2 regions of the Chryseolinea sp. T2 genome follow, and region 1 is predicted to be linked to the other one. Evidence: riboswitches for the same ligand, from Rfam matches in the RefSeq annotation. Region 1 holds a riboswitch; the other holds the start of a gene.
The links. Region 1 has a riboswitch for cobalamin ahead of metE (5-methyltetrahydropteroyltriglutamate--homocysteine S-methyltransferase). Riboswitches for the same ligand answer to the same signal wherever they lie in the genome.
Positions count from the first base shown of each region.

Region 2: linked by a shared signal. The riboswitch ahead of WBG78_RS12450 (TonB-dependent receptor plug domain-containing protein) and the one ahead of metE (5-methyltetrahydropteroyltriglutamate--homocysteine S-methyltransferase) in region 1 are both predicted to bind cobalamin.

Region 1 covers NZ_JBBCAU010000007.1:373,242-381,695, forward strand. The annotation lists gene WBG78_RS22830 (cupin domain-containing protein) at 187-975, opposite strand; gene WBG78_RS22835 (hypothetical protein) at 1,137-1,679, shown strand; gene WBG78_RS22840 (TonB-dependent receptor family protein) at 1,765-3,957, shown strand; gene WBG78_RS22845 (hypothetical protein) at 4,056-4,601, shown strand; gene WBG78_RS22850 (ABC transporter permease) at 4,839-6,056, shown strand; cobalamin riboswitch at 6,195-6,409, shown strand; gene metE (5-methyltetrahydropteroyltriglutamate--homocysteine S-methyltransferase) at 6,561-8,454, shown strand, end outside.
Region 2 covers NZ_JBBCAU010000003.1:597,413-605,866, reverse strand. The annotation lists gene WBG78_RS12480 (transglutaminase family protein) at 1-150, shown strand, start outside; gene WBG78_RS12475 (circularly permuted type 2 ATP-grasp protein) at 160-2,721, shown strand; gene WBG78_RS12470 (transglutaminase family protein) at 2,721-3,602, shown strand; gene WBG78_RS12465 (hypothetical protein) at 3,565-3,840, opposite strand; gene WBG78_RS12460 (hypothetical protein) at 4,080-4,424, opposite strand; gene WBG78_RS12455 (ABC transporter substrate-binding protein) at 4,439-5,680, opposite strand; cobalamin riboswitch at 5,780-5,981, shown strand; gene WBG78_RS12450 (TonB-dependent receptor plug domain-containing protein) at 6,026-7,996, shown strand; gene WBG78_RS12445 (YncE family protein) at 8,051-8,454, shown strand, end outside.

The DNA of each region.
Region 1 (8,454 bases):
AAATTAGACCCAGCAGGCGGTGACCGGTCGACCTCGGGTCAATTTTAATGTCGATTTAATTCCGGTTTAATTTGAAATAAGTTAATGAGACCAGCTATCTCCCGAAGGCAATGTTTGATGTACATTCCGGTGACCTTTGATCACGCAATGCTTATCGTTGGCGGAATTAGCGGAACGTCACAATTACTAGAACTGAAAGGCAAAGTAGGTTGAAGGACTCCCGCCATCATTCCGTATAGCATGTGGAACATTTGAACCAAGAAAATATACCACACCTGGCCCGCCTTTGTAGAACTTGTCACCAATCTGCATTTCAGTATCGCCGGAAATAACGAGCACGATCTCCTCTGCAACGTGTGTATGCGGATCGTGACTCTTGAATCCTTTGTTCAAAGTGGTGACATGCATTTCAAGGCGCTTGCACATAGCCGTCGGACGATCAAAGTACCTGCGAATACCTCCTTTGTCATGCGGATGAAAGACGATTTTGTTCCAGTCTTTTACGGTCGATCCACCAGCCGAAGTTCCTCTGGAACGATCGACCAATTTCGCATGATAGCTTAAAAGGTAGAAGGAACAGGTGTCGCTCATTGCATTTCCCAGTTCATATCGTTGGTCGGGCATAAGTAATGCAACGCTTCCTCCTTCGATTAGCCAGGTGGAATCATTCATTGATATCTTCAATGTTCCGTCCTTAACGAGTAGGATGCGCTCTTCGTCGTGAGGCACCCGAAAGGCACGAGTGTCCACTGATAGAAGGGTATTGTAGGTCATCTGCATCATCTCCATGTTGTAGACGGAACCCTTGAAGAGGGTTGCCGACCGGAGATTCTTGTCAGTCTTGTAGTCCAAGGTCTTTAGATCATACATACGCGAGGCTACAGGCTGGGCCTGTATGGCTGACCAGGAAAGGACAAATCCCGACAACAGGATTAACAAAACACGGACACAACTGAAGTTCGAAACGATCTTCATAAGGCGGATTTGGAATTGGGCCAGTGAAGTTAATACGTTATGACGTCTTAATGACAGCAACCGCTGCCCTGTTTGAAACTTAATTGGAGACGCCCCTCAGGCAACAGAGCAATTCAATCGCAGGTTGCGCTTCGACAAAAAATTGGTAGCTTTCTGCGATTTTGAAAAAGGTAGTCTGCATACTGCTCGTCGCTCTGCACCTTATCAACCTGGTAGGCGGATATTGGATTTTCTACGCCTTACAGCAACAAACCCGGGCAACACTGGCCGGCGAACTCGATCTCGACATGTATGCGGGTAGCCAGGCGATCCTCATTAAACTACCCCTGGTCGACCCGGTTTCAGATAAAGAAAACTACGAGCGTGTAGACGGTGAGTTCGAATACAACGGCACCGTTTACCGCATGGTAAAACAAAAGTTCTATAAGGACACCGTTTACATTGTCTGCTACAAAGACGATACCTCTATAGCCCTGAAGGACGCGCTGCAGGATTATGTAAAGACCTTCACCGATACTCCGTCGGGGAACAAGCAGGAAAGTAAGTTTGACTCATTGTTTATCAAGGACTATTTACATCAGGGCAAAGTAAAGTTGACTGTGCATTTCATAGCAATCAACATTGTTAATCATACTGTATACCTCAACGGTTATACGCATCAGTATGATTTTGCCATTGATCATCCTCCCCAACTGATCTCCTGATCATCACTCCATTTTTATTTACCAGTTATCGTTCGCATTGATGCGAAACGATGACCATTCATTCATTTTCATTTTCCACCAACCAATGAACCGATATTTACTATTATCATTTATATTCTATTTGTACGCATTTACTGTCAACGGTCAGGCTGCAGATTCGATAGAGACCAAACGACTTGCCGAAGTGCTGGTTACCGGTCAGCGCGAAATCAACACCGTTCTCCGGCTGCCTGAAATAAAAAACACTTTCATCTACTCCGGTAAGAAGTCTGAGGTGATCAACGTACAGAATCTGGACGCAAATATTACGGAGAAAACGCCACGACAGATATTTGCCAAAGTTCCTGGCATCTTTGTTTACGACATGGACGGCACGGGAAATCAAATGAACATCTCGGCGCGAGGACTCGATCCGCATCGCGGATGGGAATTCAATATCCGGCGGAACGGTGCGATCACCAACTCTGACATGTACGCCTATCCCGCGAGTCACTACAGTATTCCCATGGAGGCCGTTGAAAGGATTGAGCTCGTTCGGGGCACAGGGTCACTGCAATACGGAGCACAGTTTGGCGGTATGCTCAATTATGTAACGAAACAACCTGATTCAACGAAGGCAATCAGTTTCGAAAGCATCAATGCTGCAGGGTCGTTTGGATTGCTGAGTACCTATAATGCGATCAGCGGTACCGTTGGCAAGTTCCAGTATTATGTGTATGCTACGTTCCGTAAATCTGACGGATACCGCGATAACAGCCGAACAGATTACGATGCGCAGTCGGTGATGCTCGTGTATAATGCTTCAAAGAATCTGAAGATCACAGGTGAGGTATCACGATCGAACTATGTATACCAGATTCCAGGGCCACTGACCGATAGCATGTTTCATGCCGATCCACGCATGTCGACGCGGGCGAGAAACTATTTCAATCCGGAGATCTATGTGCCGTCGCTGAAAGCGGAATGGCAAATTGGTAAAGACACGAAAGTACAATGGTTAACGTCGGCGGTGCTTGGCGATCGGAACAGTGTTCAATTTGACCGCACTGCTAACATTCCCGACGCCATCATTCCGGCAACTGACGAGTACGCTGCCCGCCAGGTCGATATTGATCATTTTAATAGCTATACATCAGAACTTCGTCTATCTCACAGCTACGGCTTCCTGAATCATATCAGTACCCTTGCAGGTGGCATACAGTACATGCACAACAACCTGAATCGCCAGCAGCAGGGTAAAGGGACGACGGGAACCGATTTTGATCTGACGCTAACGGATCCGCTATGGGGACGCGATATGCACCTGAAGACTGAGAACATAGCGTTTTTCGTTGAGAACAATTTCAAGATAACCGAGAAGCTATCCATTAATCCCGGCCTTCGTGTTGAAGTCGGAAAGTCGGACTTCTATGGAAGCATCTCTTACTATCCGGCTGATGACATTCCCAACACTATTGAGCATAAGTTTCCTTTGTTTGGTATCAGTGCACAGTACAACTTGAAGACTATGACATTATACGGTGGTTGGTCTCAATCATACAGGCCGGTGCTGTTTAAGGACATCATACCGGCGAATGTATATGAGGAAGTCGACAAAAACCTGAAGGACGCGTATGGATATAACCTCGAACTTGGTGTACGTGGGTCGGTTTACAGCGGAACCAACGCCTTTCGCTGGGATGTGAGCTTGTTTGACCTGCAATATAACAACCGGATGGGAAGCCAGGCCACATACGATGAAACGAATACTTTCATCCTGTACAGGACGAACATAGGAGATTCGAGGACGATGGGTGCCGAGATCTTTGCAGAGTATAGCCATCAGCTGGGGAGAAGGTCCAGCCTGTCAATATTCACGTCTACCTCATTTATGAGCAGCGAATATCAATCTGCAAGTATTAGATCCGGTGCGCAGAATGTTGGTATCAGTGGGAATGAGGTAGAGTCCGTACCTCATGTGATTACCCGCAACGGCGTGACCGTACGCGCGGGGTTGGCCAGCCTGTCATTGTTGTACAGCTTCACCGGCGAATCATATGCTGATCCTTTGAATACGGTTACTCCGAGTGCCACCGGTGCGGTGGGACTTGTGCCATCTTATGGATTGCTGGACGTCAACACTTCGTTCAGGATTTCGGAGGCTATCAAGATTCGTTTCAACATCAACAACGTTACGAACGAGCAGTATTTCACGAAGCGGCCAACAATGTATCCCGGAGCGGGGGTTTGGCCGTCGGATGGGAGAAGCTTTTCGGCGTCGATAGGGTTCAAAATCTAAATAAGGGCTATTGAAGACTGCCACCCGGATTAGCGTTTAATTTTCAATCTGTGCGTGGTTTGCAGGCAACATTCCTTAATTTTTCGATCCTGATGCGAATGGTAAAGACGTTGGTTTTTCTTGTGGGTGCTGCAATGCTGGTGTCGTGCAGTGATCTGGACAATGATCGTGTAGAGGAATTGTTAACTGCTGAATCGGTTTATCCGAGGACAGTTGATATCCGGGTCTATTGCAACGACCAGACTACGGCAAGAGAAGTAGTAGACAATAACCTATCACGTCATGGTTATGTGACGGCGCAGTTCGTGCATACCCCCGAAGATATCGGCAAACCACTGATCACGTTCACAGAGCAGGCAAAACCTTTTCTCCTTGAAACAAACGACACACTGAGGGCGATCGATGTCCAGCGCGTAAAAGTTGCAGACGAGACATTCCGTCACGTGAGAAACATCGAAATCAATCCGAAGGGCGACAAGGCTGTTGTTGACTATACAACGGAACTTGTCAACCGAACTCCGTTCATCGTACTGTACCGGCAGAACGTTGCAGGCGACCAGTTAAGAAGAACGTTCTTTACAAAGAAGAATGACCGATGGACGTGGGACGGGAAGATCGTGAAAATGCAGAAGCCGGAGATGTAGCTCCCTTGTAGTCCGTTATGGTAATCCATGCAACACGGGGTTAGGCGAGATTGAAATGCGGAGGAGGAAGCAGGGGACGCATTCTCCACTGCAGAGACGCAAAGGCGCGAAGTACCGCGGAGATTGTCTTTAGCAGTGCCAGTAGTACCGCTTATTGCCGGGTTTTGATAGTAAAGAGATAATGCCTCACTGTAACAATCAGGCTGGTAAAACGTCTACCGGGAGACAGCAACTACCATGATTAAAAAGATTGGGGAATCATTCATTCTGGCATTCCAGAACATCCGTGCAAGGTTTTTTCACACACTACTTTCGGTGCTCGGCATCGTAATCGGAGTCGCAGCACTCGTGGCCATTCTATCGTTAATCGACGGCATGGAGCAGTTTGCCAAAGAACAGATTTCGACGACCACGTCGTTAAATGGTGTGGTGATTCATTCACGTCCTTCAACGATGGTAAACGATGTAAGCGTACCGAAAGACACTTTCTCGATCATTCACTACAATGCATTCCTGGAAGCACAGCAATCCATAACAAAGCCATCCACCTTTTACCTGCTCCAGCATTCAACCAGCCAGGTGAAATTCGGAGATCACGAAAAAACTATTGGAGTAAAAGTTACTGCTACTGGCGTAGGCATTGCCCCGCAGGTAAAGGATGCAGTGACGGGACGGCTGTTTATTGAAATCGATCTCAATCGGGCAGACTCCGTTGTGCTGGTCAACAGATCATTCATCAAAGCCATTGGACTTGACTCGGTGTCCATTCTTAATCAGGCGATCACCTGGGAAGGGAAGCGGCTAGAGGTTATTGGTGTTTACAAAGGTGTAGATGAAAAGACGCCGCACCTTGTAGTACCCATCACATTGCGATCTCATCAACAGTTGTACGAAAACCCGCCGGAGATGGTGATCGATGTTGCGTCAACGCTTGATGTACACGCGGCAAAGGGAGAAATTGAGGCCTGGTTGGGAAAGCGTTTTCCGAAGGATGAGTTTAGCGTGTTTACCAACGACCTACGGTTGAAACAGGCAGAGCAGGGATTTCTGCTATTCAGAGTGATCATGGGCATGATCGTTGGTATATCTGTGTTAGTCGGTGGCATCGGGGTAATGAATGTTCTGCTTATATCGGTCACTCAACGCACTACGGAGATTGGTGTGCGCAAGGCTGTCGGCGCGAACAGGAAAGACATCGTATTCCTGTTCCTTGCTGAATCAATCACCGTATCAGCCTTTGGGAGCTTATTGGGATTGATCTTTGGAATTGCAGGGACGATGGTGGCCATACCCATTATCAGGACGATAACCAAAGTTCCGTTTCAGGCTATTTATACGCTTAATACATTGCTGATCATATCTGTCATTGCATTGGTTATCGGTATAGTGTTTGGTACCTATCCCGCCTTGCGGGCGTCGAGGCTGGATCCGGTCGAAGCGATAAGAAGGGAATAGGGTTTGGTGTTTGATCGGTAATCGTTGTTCTCAGATGAGTTTAACCGAAAAATGTAAAACTCTGAATGTAAAATGTAAAAGTTGGTTAGTAGTTTAATTAACTGCTAAGCGATATCTTTGAGCAACGTTCTTTGTATTCCTCGTCAAACAGGTGTCTGGTGCTTCCGGGAGGTCCGGAAGACTAAAAAGGAATCGTGTGAGAATCACGAGCAGACGTGCTACTGTAAATGACTTCTGCATAAAGCAGGAACAAGGGTTTGCCCTCAATGTCCATTGTGGCGCGCATCGCGCCATGAGAAGGACCGGCAGATACCGTCATAAGCCAGGAGACTTGCCTTCACCTTAATGACTATGCTTACACGCTGATGAGCATGTCAGGTCTGATTACTTCATTTACCTCCCTATTCAAGGGAAGAGGTCAATCATGTCTTTCTGTTATTGGTGTGCTGCATTCATGGACTTAACAAAGGGCCAGGTTTAATCACTCACTAAAACAAAAAAACAATGGTTGCACACAACCTGGGCTATCCACGAATCGGTAGCCAACGCGAACTCAAGAAAGCCTGCGAACTTTACTGGTCAGGCAAGACAACGTACAAGAACCTGCTTCAGGCAGGCAGGAACATCCGGCAAGAGAGCTGGACATTGCAAAAGCAAGCAGGAATCGACCTGATTCCTTCCAATGACTTTTCATTCTACGATCAGGTGCTCGACATGTCGCTGATGGTCGGCGCTGTACCCGAGCGTTATCACGAAGTAATCATCAGCAAGAACAATTCGGAGCTTGATCTCTACTTTGCCATGGCGCGCGGATACCAAAAAGATGGCCTCGACATCACGGCCATGGAGATGACGAAATGGTTTGATACGAACTATCACTACATCGTTCCGGAGTTCCATAAGGATCAACCTTTCAGACTTTTCGCTACAAAAGTCATCGATGAATATTATGAGGCATTGCAGCTCGGCATTAAAACAAAGCCCGTATTGATCGGACCTGTTTCCTACCTGTTGCTTGGAAAGGAAAAGGAGTCGGGATTCGAGGGCATTGACCTGATCAAGAATCTTGTCCCGGTGTATTTAGAAATACTGAAAAAACTCGACAGGCTGAACGTAGAGTGGATACAATTCGATGAGCCATTTCTCGCCCTGGATTTAACGGAGAAACAGAAACGGGGTTTTACATATGCTTACAGCGAGATTCGAAGGGAGTTTCCCCACCTCAAGACAATTGTTGCAAGCTACTTTGAAGGTCTGAGGGACAATATTAAACTTGCCACCACGCTGCCGGTATGCGCTCTTCACCTGGACCTCGTTCGTGCGCCAGAGCAGCTCGACGAAGTTCTCGCCTATGTTCCTGATAAAATGACGCTGTCCCTTGGCGTTGTGGATGGCCGGAACATATGGAAGAATGATTTCAGCAAGTCATTAGCACACATTGAAAAGGCATTGTCGAAGTTGGGAACGGACAGGATTATGATTGCTCCCTCCTGTTCGCTCATTCACACTCCGTGTGATCTTGATCTCGAAAAGAACGAAAGTCAGCTTTCAAGGGAGATGAAGACCTGGATGGCGTTCGCGAAGCAAAAGCTTACGGAGGTGTCCACGATTAAGGGACTAGCTGTTCCTGCAACGCGCCCTGAGTTCAGCACCAGGCTTGCCGAAAACCTATGGGCAATCGAGAGCCGCAGGACGTCATCATTGATTCACAATCCCACTGTAAAAGAGCGCGTGAGCCGGATCACCGACGCTGATGCAAGCCGGACCAACCCTTTCGCTAAGCGCAAGGCAAAGCAAAAGAGTGAACTTAAACTTCCGCTCTTTCCAACTACGACAATTGGTTCATTCCCTCAAACCACCGAAGTAAGAAGCTGGAGAGCGAAGTGGAAGAAGCACGAGCTCACTGACAGCGATTATGACAGGCTATTGAAAGAAGAAACAGAGAAAGCAATTCGCTGGCAGGAAGAGATTGGCATCGACGTGCTGGTACACGGGGAGTTTGAACGGAACGACATGGTTGAATATTTCGGTGAGCAACTGTCGGGCTACACATTTTCATCCAACGGTTGGGTACAAAGCTATGGGTCGCGTTGTGTAAAGCCTCCTATCATCTTCGGCGATGTATCGAGGCCAAACCCGATGACGGTATCGTGGTCATCCTATGCGCAGTCGCTCACAGACAGATATGTTAAGGGGATGTTAACAGGGCCAGTTACGATACTGCAATGGTCGTTCGTACGTGATGATCAGCCTCGTTCTGTAACGACGAATCAGATCGCGCTGGCTATTCGCGACGAAGTAAGTGATCTCGAAAAGGCGGGAATTAAGATTATCCAGATCGACGAGCCTGCAATTCGCGAAGGGTTGCCGTTGAGGAAATCCGACTGGAAGACATATC
Region 2 (8,454 bases), on a different contig from region 1:
GGCCATACCCAGGGAAGTTATACACCGACAAATCCTTACGCAGGTGTTACCCGCTATTTGGAAAAGAATACTATTCCAAGGAAATTTGATCCGCCTTCTGTCGTGATAAATCCTGAATACCCTAATACACTTGATTTGCGGCAGTATTAACTTTTCTCAATGCAAAGCATCAATCCGAATATACCGTTGGAAACCCTCATCAAGGGTTACTTCACGAACAAATCGCTTGATGAATGCTTTGGTTTCGAAGGAGAAGTAAAGAACCACTGGAAGCGGCTTGTTGATAACGTCGAAAAGTTTGGAGTTGAAGAGCTCACGAATCGACAGCTCGAGCTGCTGAAGTTGCTGAAGGAAAACGGTGTCACCTACAATGTTTACGGTGATACTGACGGCATGAACAGGCCGTGGCAGCTGGATTCGATGCCATTGCTCATTTCACCCCTGGAATGGAGGATCACTGAGCGAGGCATGAAACAGCGTGCTTTTGTGCTGAACAAGATCCTGGAAGACCTTTATGGTGAACGTCGCCTGCTGAAGGAACGCATCGTACCACCCGAATTGATTTATGCCCACTCCGGATTTCTCAGACCGTGTGATCAGGTGGTGCAGCCTGGCAAGAACAGGTTGATACTATATGCTGCCGACCTGTCGCGCGGGCCCGATGGCAAAGTGTGGGTGTTGAGAGACCGGACACAGGCACCTTCAGGGATGGGATACGCACTTGAAAACCGGAGTGCGCTGGCACGTGTAGTGCCTGAGTTGTTCAAAGACCATAACGTAACCAAGCTCGGCGGCTTCTTCAACAGCATGATGCAGGCCTTCCTGGATATTGCTCCACAGGGAAAAGAGCAGCCGCGCGTCGTATTGCTCACGCCCGGACCCAGAAACGAAACGTACTTTGAGCACGCCTTCCTGGCATCACATATGGGATTCACGCTGGCACAGGGAGATGATCTTATCGCCCGTGACGGATACGTGTGGATCAAAACAGTGGAAGGACTTGAAAAGGTTGATATCATCCTCCGCCGGATCGATGATAACTATTGTGACCCGATGGAATTGTACGAGGGATCACATCTCGGCATTCCAGGACTCCTCGAGGTGATCAGAAAAGGGAATGTCTCAGTAGCCAATCCGTTAGGCAGCAGCATCCTGGAGAATACAGGGCTGATGGCCTTCATGCACAACATCTTCAAGTACTTCCTGAACGAAGATCCGATCTTCAAAATGGTGGCGACATGGTGGGGTGGTCAGAAGAAAGAGATGGATTATCTGATCCAGCATCTCGACGAGTTGGTGATCAAGAAGATCGACAGAACGAACGGGTCCGGCACGGTGATCGGCAGTCAGCTGTCGCGTGCCGAAAAAGATAATCTTATACGCAGGATCAAGGCGCAACCCTATCTGTACGTTGGTCAGGAAGAGGTAAGCTTTTCAACTACGCCGGTTTTTAATCGCGATAAGCTTGAACCTCGCTACACGGTGTTGCGCACATTCCTTGTAGCGGCTAATGGTGGATACGAAATCATGCCCGGCGGACTTACACGATGTTCACCCGAGAAAGGAAGCTTTATTGTATCTAACCAGGATGGCGGTATCGCCAAAGACACCTGGGTTGAGACGGCCGTGCGGGGCATCAATACTTCACTGCTCCATAATTCAGATGTGAAGAGAAAGGCTGTACTGCCAAGCCGTGCAGCTGAGAATTTATACTGGGTCGGACGCTACTCGCAACGGGTGCTCCGTACGTCGCGGTTTATTCGTATCGTATTGCGCAATCTTACCCAGGGCGGCTACTCCAGAACTGGTCAGGAATCAGAGGCTACCCGCTCTTTGCTTCATACCATTACGCACCTCACCGGCACTTATCCCGGATTTCTCGATGATGAGGAAAATGAAGTGCAGCTCAACGATCGTCTCAATGAAATCCATAAGCTGATCTGCAATCCTTCCGTCGAGGGCAGTATCCTTTTCACTGTCAACAATCTTTTGAAGGCCATGTACGCTGTGCGCGACCGTTGGACGGTGGACAACTGGCGCATCATAGACGACATGGAGGATGCGAGCAGAAAGCTTGCAGCTCTCGAGCCGGAGGGAATCAGGCACGTCTTTACATCCCTTGATAATCTCAACGGTAGCTTGCTGTCTTTCCTCGAGATGAACAGGCAGAGCATGTATCGCGGAGAGGGATGGCTTATGTATCGGATAGGACAGCTCATTGAGGAGATGTCGCTCGAGCTCACGCAATACAGGGCCTTGCTGGCTTTCCAGTTTGATGAGGCCATTGAATTCCAGATTCTGGAAGCACTGCTGGTGAGCAACCAAAACCTGTCGAACTACCGGTCGGTATACCGTACCTACTTTGATATAGCCCCTGCGTTGGATTTGCTCTTCCTTAACAAACAGAATCCAATTTCCATCCTTTCGCAGCTGGAGCAGTTGCTGAAATTCATTGATCAGTTGCCTCATGTGGATAAGGGCGTGCATGAAACCAGCATTTCGAACCTGGTGTTCGAATGTTACAGCAAGGTGAGACTGTTGTCAATTGAGGAGTTGCTGAAGGTTGATCCTGAGGTGGAGTTCCGCGCGGCACTCGACAAGACATGCGAGGAGCTCAGCGCGAAGATTGCCAGGATCTCCGTCTCGCTCACCGCGCAGTACTTCAGTCATACTACTTACCAAAGCGCAGAGGAGAAGGACAATTTTAAACTTGAAGTCTGATGCGATACAAGATAACCCACGTAACAGAGTACAAGTATCAGGAGCCTGTAGGGCTCTGCCATAATCGTGTATGTCTCACGCCGAGAAACAATAGTCACCAGACGTGCCAGGTATCCGATATTCGCGTCGTACCCAGCCCTGATGAGTTCAACTATCGCACTGATTTTTTCGGTAATACGGTGGCTTATTTTTCCAGCTATAAAGAACACGACACGTTACAGGTAACTTCGGTAAGTCATGTGAACCTGAGTGGCAGGCAGGAAACTGATCTTGCGTTCAGCTCTTCCGTTTTGTGGCACGACGTTTCTGCGTTGATCATTGCCGACGGAGTATTGGCAAGCGATGTGTTTCAATATACGTTGCCCTCTCAATACATTCCGCATAGCGAGGCGGTACGTGAGTTTGCAAAGAGTTGCTTCCAGGAGGATGCGACATTGTGGTCGGCCTGCAATGTATTGATGCAAAAGATTTATAAGTCGATCGAGTTCAAGCCCGGATTTACGACCATCAATACGCCGGTGGAACATGTTATCCGCGACAAGAAGGGAGTATGCCAGGACTTCGCTCATCTCATGATCAGTTGCCTGCGCAACATGGGCCTGCCGGCCCGATATGTAAGCGGGTACATAGAGACTGTGCCTCCGCCAGGAAAGGAAAAGCTTGTGGGCACAGACGCTTCACACGCGTGGGTTTCAGTTTACTTTCCCACCATTGGCTGGGTTGAATTCGATCCGACCAATTGTCTTCATCCAACGTTTCACCACATCACTGTGGCGTATGGTCGCGACTACCACGATGTGGCACCATTACGGGGAATTGTGTTCGGCTCCGGAAAACAGAGCCTCACCGTGAAGGTCGACGTAGTGCGTTCTGCCGAATAGTTTCCTGCCTGCCTGTACCCTTGTGCCTGTCAGCATCCTTCTTTTGAATTAACTTCTTTACCCATTGCCCTTTCCACATCCAGAGTCCGCTAAGGATTACGATGGGAAACATTACCCAACGAACGGCAATAACTGCTTCAGGTATCTGTGAGACCGGGCCATAGATGTACCCAATTATCGGGATGCTAGGTACAATGTGTACCCACCGAAGAATTATTCGTTCTGTTGATGCCTTCATGAGCGCCCCGTTTTTGATGACAACCGGAAATTGAACTTGTTATCGCAGCAGAGAATGTTCCTGCCAGGGTCGTGGCAGAGAATGTCTCGGCGAACGACCATCGATATTTCTTCGGTAGACGAAGAACTTCCTTTCTTATTTTATGAGATAACGGAAAACAGCCATCAGATCATCCCACTTGTAACATCATCATTACAGCACGCTATTTACGGGGTCGCGTTCTATTCCTGAGTCTGTCTTCAATTGAACCAAACTGCATATCCTTGCCGCCTCAGATCCCAGGCAAGTTTTTCCTCCATGAGTAACGCCTCCTCTCTCGACATCGGCTTGAGATTAAATTGCTCGTATAAGCTTGGACGTAAATACATACCGTATTTGAAGACGATACTGGCCGACAGCTTGTGACCTTTCTTATTGACGTAACCCGTCCGATGCTGCATGAAGCGTTCCGCAGGCAACTTGCTGGTCATGCCGACGTAAAGGCATTGAAGTACACCATTGAATTGAGGGTTGGCGGTTCTGAATCTTGCATTCTCAGTGAAGACTTTCTTCGAAAGCTCGATTACATAAACGCGATATCTCATGTTGTTAAGCCAACCTATTCCAGCTGACGATGAAAGTAAAGAGAATAATCAGGCAAAAGAGCAGGGTGCGCAATCCTGACGAGATCTCTCAAAATAATATCGGGCCTGAGATATCCAAGCTCAAGATAGACACTTCCTCCTTTAGCGCCCTTAAGTGCATCATAGGTAAATACTTTGCCTGATTGAAACGCCTTGAAGTTCCTGTAACGATGATCGCCGTCGCCAAGTGATTTGAGAGTAGAGTGACTGCCTACGCCGATCCATAGATCCGCTTCATGCGCCTTGCTGTAAACCGATTCGAAGTCAAGCTCCAGGAATCCTGTGGAGGCATCTTCTCGCCAAAGATAATTGCAACCTGCATCTGCAAATAACTTTGCCGCGTAGTTTTGTCCCCCCGGCATGAACCATGCATCACCATAAACGATTCCACTCAATACGGTAGGCCTGAGTGCCACCGTGTCGGCACTGGCTTTCGTTTGCTGGTATAGCTGATCAATGCTATTGAAAATTGAATCGGCTATTTCTTCCTTATTAAAGAATAGCGCCATAAACTTGATCCACTCAGCTCGTCCCAGTGGATGCTTCTCAAGATATTCGGCATTGATAACAACAGGTACGCCCAGCGCTTCCATCTTTTTGAACTGTCCGTAGTCACTGGTCATTGAATAACCCATCACCAGGTCAGGATGCAGATTCGCCAGTTGTTCAAGGTTCATGCTCTTATCAACGCCAAGATCGAATACTTTGCCCGCGTCGACATGTTGCCTGATCTTTTCCGAACTGATATAATCTGTTTCGGGGAATCCGGTGAGCTTGTTGTCTTCACCAAGATATTCAAGCAATGGTAAGTGTGATGTAGAGGTACAGACAATTGAATTTAATGGAACGCGGATTACTTTAACGTCAGCATCAACCGGAGGAACTTCTTCGTCGCGGGGCACTAGCAAATAGGTGTAACCGGAAGTAGCCCCCTGGTAAGGAGTTTTTACTTCTACCCATTTCTTGTTGCCGTCGTATCGTACAGTAAAGCCTTGTGCATACTTCAGGCTCTGGACCCGATCTCCGTTGACGGTGGTCGCGTGGTCAGGCTTGTCAGTTTTGCACTGAGTGCACAGAAGCAGGATCAACGATACAACGATCAGATTTGGTAATCGCTTTGATATGAAATTGTACCGCGCAATGTTAGAATACCTGCATGCTCTCTTTATCAACAGTTGTACGACAGACAGCGAACGATGATTGGATTTCAGATGCATGAGGGTGATCAGTTAGTGGTTCGATCAATTACTGACATCAAACATAGGCGAAATGAAATCAAAATCTGCGGGCACCGTATTACGAATGATTCTTTTATCTATGTTTGTGCCGGATTGACGGTTTTGCTGCTGTGTTACAACGTCAGCAAATTAAAAGGGAATACCGGAATGCCGGAGCTGTCCCCGCAACTGTGATTCACATTTATATTGCTGACAATCTGTGCCACTTTCCGCTTCGGCGAGATGGGAAGGCGTCAGCAAAGTGAAAAGCCAGGAGACCTGCCTCATCTGTTTTGATTCAAAGCTTTCGGGAGAAAGGCTGACGAAGTAGTCTTCAATCGGGTATTGCTCGGATCTACGGGTCACGCTTTTGTTCAGGGCTTTGAGTCTGCAAAGTCATTGAATGTTTTTATCAACATGATCGTGCGCGCAGGCGTTCTCGTTTGTCTTTGTGTGGTTTGGGTGCAGGCAAGCATGGCCCAGACGGATACAACCTATCTGAGGGAAGTTCAGGTGTACGGACTACCGGTCACCAGCCATGCCGTTGGAGCAAAGGTAGATCAACTCGAAGCCGGAGGCGTTGGAACTCTTTCAGACAAACTAAGAAGCGACATACCGTTGTATCTGAAATCGTATGGCAACAATCAGTTGTCGACGATATCGATTCGCGGAACAACAGCTTCTCAGACGGCAGTGCTGTGGAATGGAATCAATATCAATTCACCTACGCTCGGTCAAAGTGATCTGGCACTGCTTCCACTTTATCTGTTTGATGAGTTGTCGGTGCGCTACGGAGGAGCAAGCGCCCTTTACGGATCGGATGCCATCGGAGGAAGTATCCTGCTTGGGCAACAGCAACCATCGTTCATAAAACGAACAACATTCACATTCGATCAACAGATTGCCAGCTTCGGGCGTTTCGATACTGGCATGAAAGCAGCGTGGGGCGGCAGTCGCTGGCAATTCAGTACAAAGGCAATTCATACGTATCTCGGCAATGATTTCCCCTACCACTCACCGGCCGTTGGATATGAAAAGAAACAGAACAATGCTTCAGTAAGGAACTATGGCGTTGATCAGCAGGTCCAGTATAAGATCAACGACCGGCAATACGTTGGCGTTGAGGCGATGTACACGGATAATCATCGCCACGTTCAACCTCCGGTAACGAACAACGATTCTCACGAAGTTCTGAATGACCGGAACACGCGGGTAAGTGCAAACTACCATAACCAGATGTCGGCGGGAATTCTCACTGCGACTGCAGCGTATGTATTCAACGATGAAGATTACGTCAACGGAACAACATCTACTAATCGTTCAGACCAGCTGGTGTTGCAGGCGGGCTTTAACCAGGATTATGGATCAAGGCTCAATGTCCGATATGGTCTCAGCTACGCGCGCTATAGTGCGACGTCAGCAAACTTTGATGACAATCTCGCCGAATACAGGTTCGATGGTTATGTGAGCTCACGGTATATGGTCAGCAGAAACTGGTTGATGAATCTGGATCTGAGACAGGCGCTTTATGATGGGAAGTATGCACCCTTTACTCCATCATTTGGTATGGAGTATTACCTGCTGAACCAGGAAACACAGAAGCTTTCATTGCGTGGTCAGACATCGAGGGCATATCGCGTCCCGACGTTGAATGATCGCTACTGGATACCAGGAGGAAATCCAACTTTAAAGCCTGAGGATGCGTGGCAGGCTGAGGTGGGAGTTAACTGGAAACGAACAATGGATTCATTCGGTTTTGAATCAAGCCTGACGGCATATAGGGGCTGGGTTAACGAAATGATTGTGTGGCGTCCTGCCGGAAGTTTCTGGTCGCCTCAGAACCTTCAGAACGTTGACCTGTCTGGAATTGAAGCAGGTGTATCTGGAAAATGGAAGACGGACGACCGTTCTTTAAAAACGTCTTTGCAGTATGCGTTCACGCGATCCATTAATCGTGATGCGCTCAGTGCCAGTGATCAGTCAACAGTTGGCAATCAGTTGCCCTATGTACCCAATCACAGTCTTAGAATAAATGTCTCAGCAGGCTATAAGAGCTGGGCGATGTTCGTTGGCGGCGACTACACAAGCTGCAGGTATACGACTATCGATAATGTGTCGTCGTATTCTCTTGATCCCTTTTTTCTGCTTGATGCAGGTGTGTCGCGACGAGTACAATGGACGAAGCTAACAGCAGAATTCACGGCCAACGTTCGGAATATATTTAATGTGTACTACGAAACCTTGGAGAATCATGCTATGCCGGGGACGAATGTGGGTGTTAGTGTGAAGGTCAGGTGGGATAGAATTAAGAATTAAGAATTAAGAATTAATTGGGAATTGAATAATTGAAAATTAGATAAACAACTACACATGAATTTCAGGAATTGGATTGGTACTGGATTTAGTAAGTTAATGAGAAGCGTAACTGTTTTACTTTGGGTAATAGCAGTTATTGGCGTTACTGTTTCTTGTGATGACGATGATAACAAGCCTTCGGGAGAATATGCGGATGGTGTATTTGTTGTAAATGAAGGCAACTTTGGTAAGGGCAATGGAAATATCACGCATTTCAGCGATGACAAGATTGCCACTCAGGATGTTTTTGGACTGGTGAACAACGGCCGTGCACTTGGTGATGTGGTGCAGAGTATGACGATCGAAGATAATATCGGGTATGTTGTTGTGAACAACAGCAAGAAGGTCGAAGTAGTTACTGCCAGCACATTCGAGTCTCTTTACACGATCGAGGAACTCTCTCTGCCGCGATATGTTAC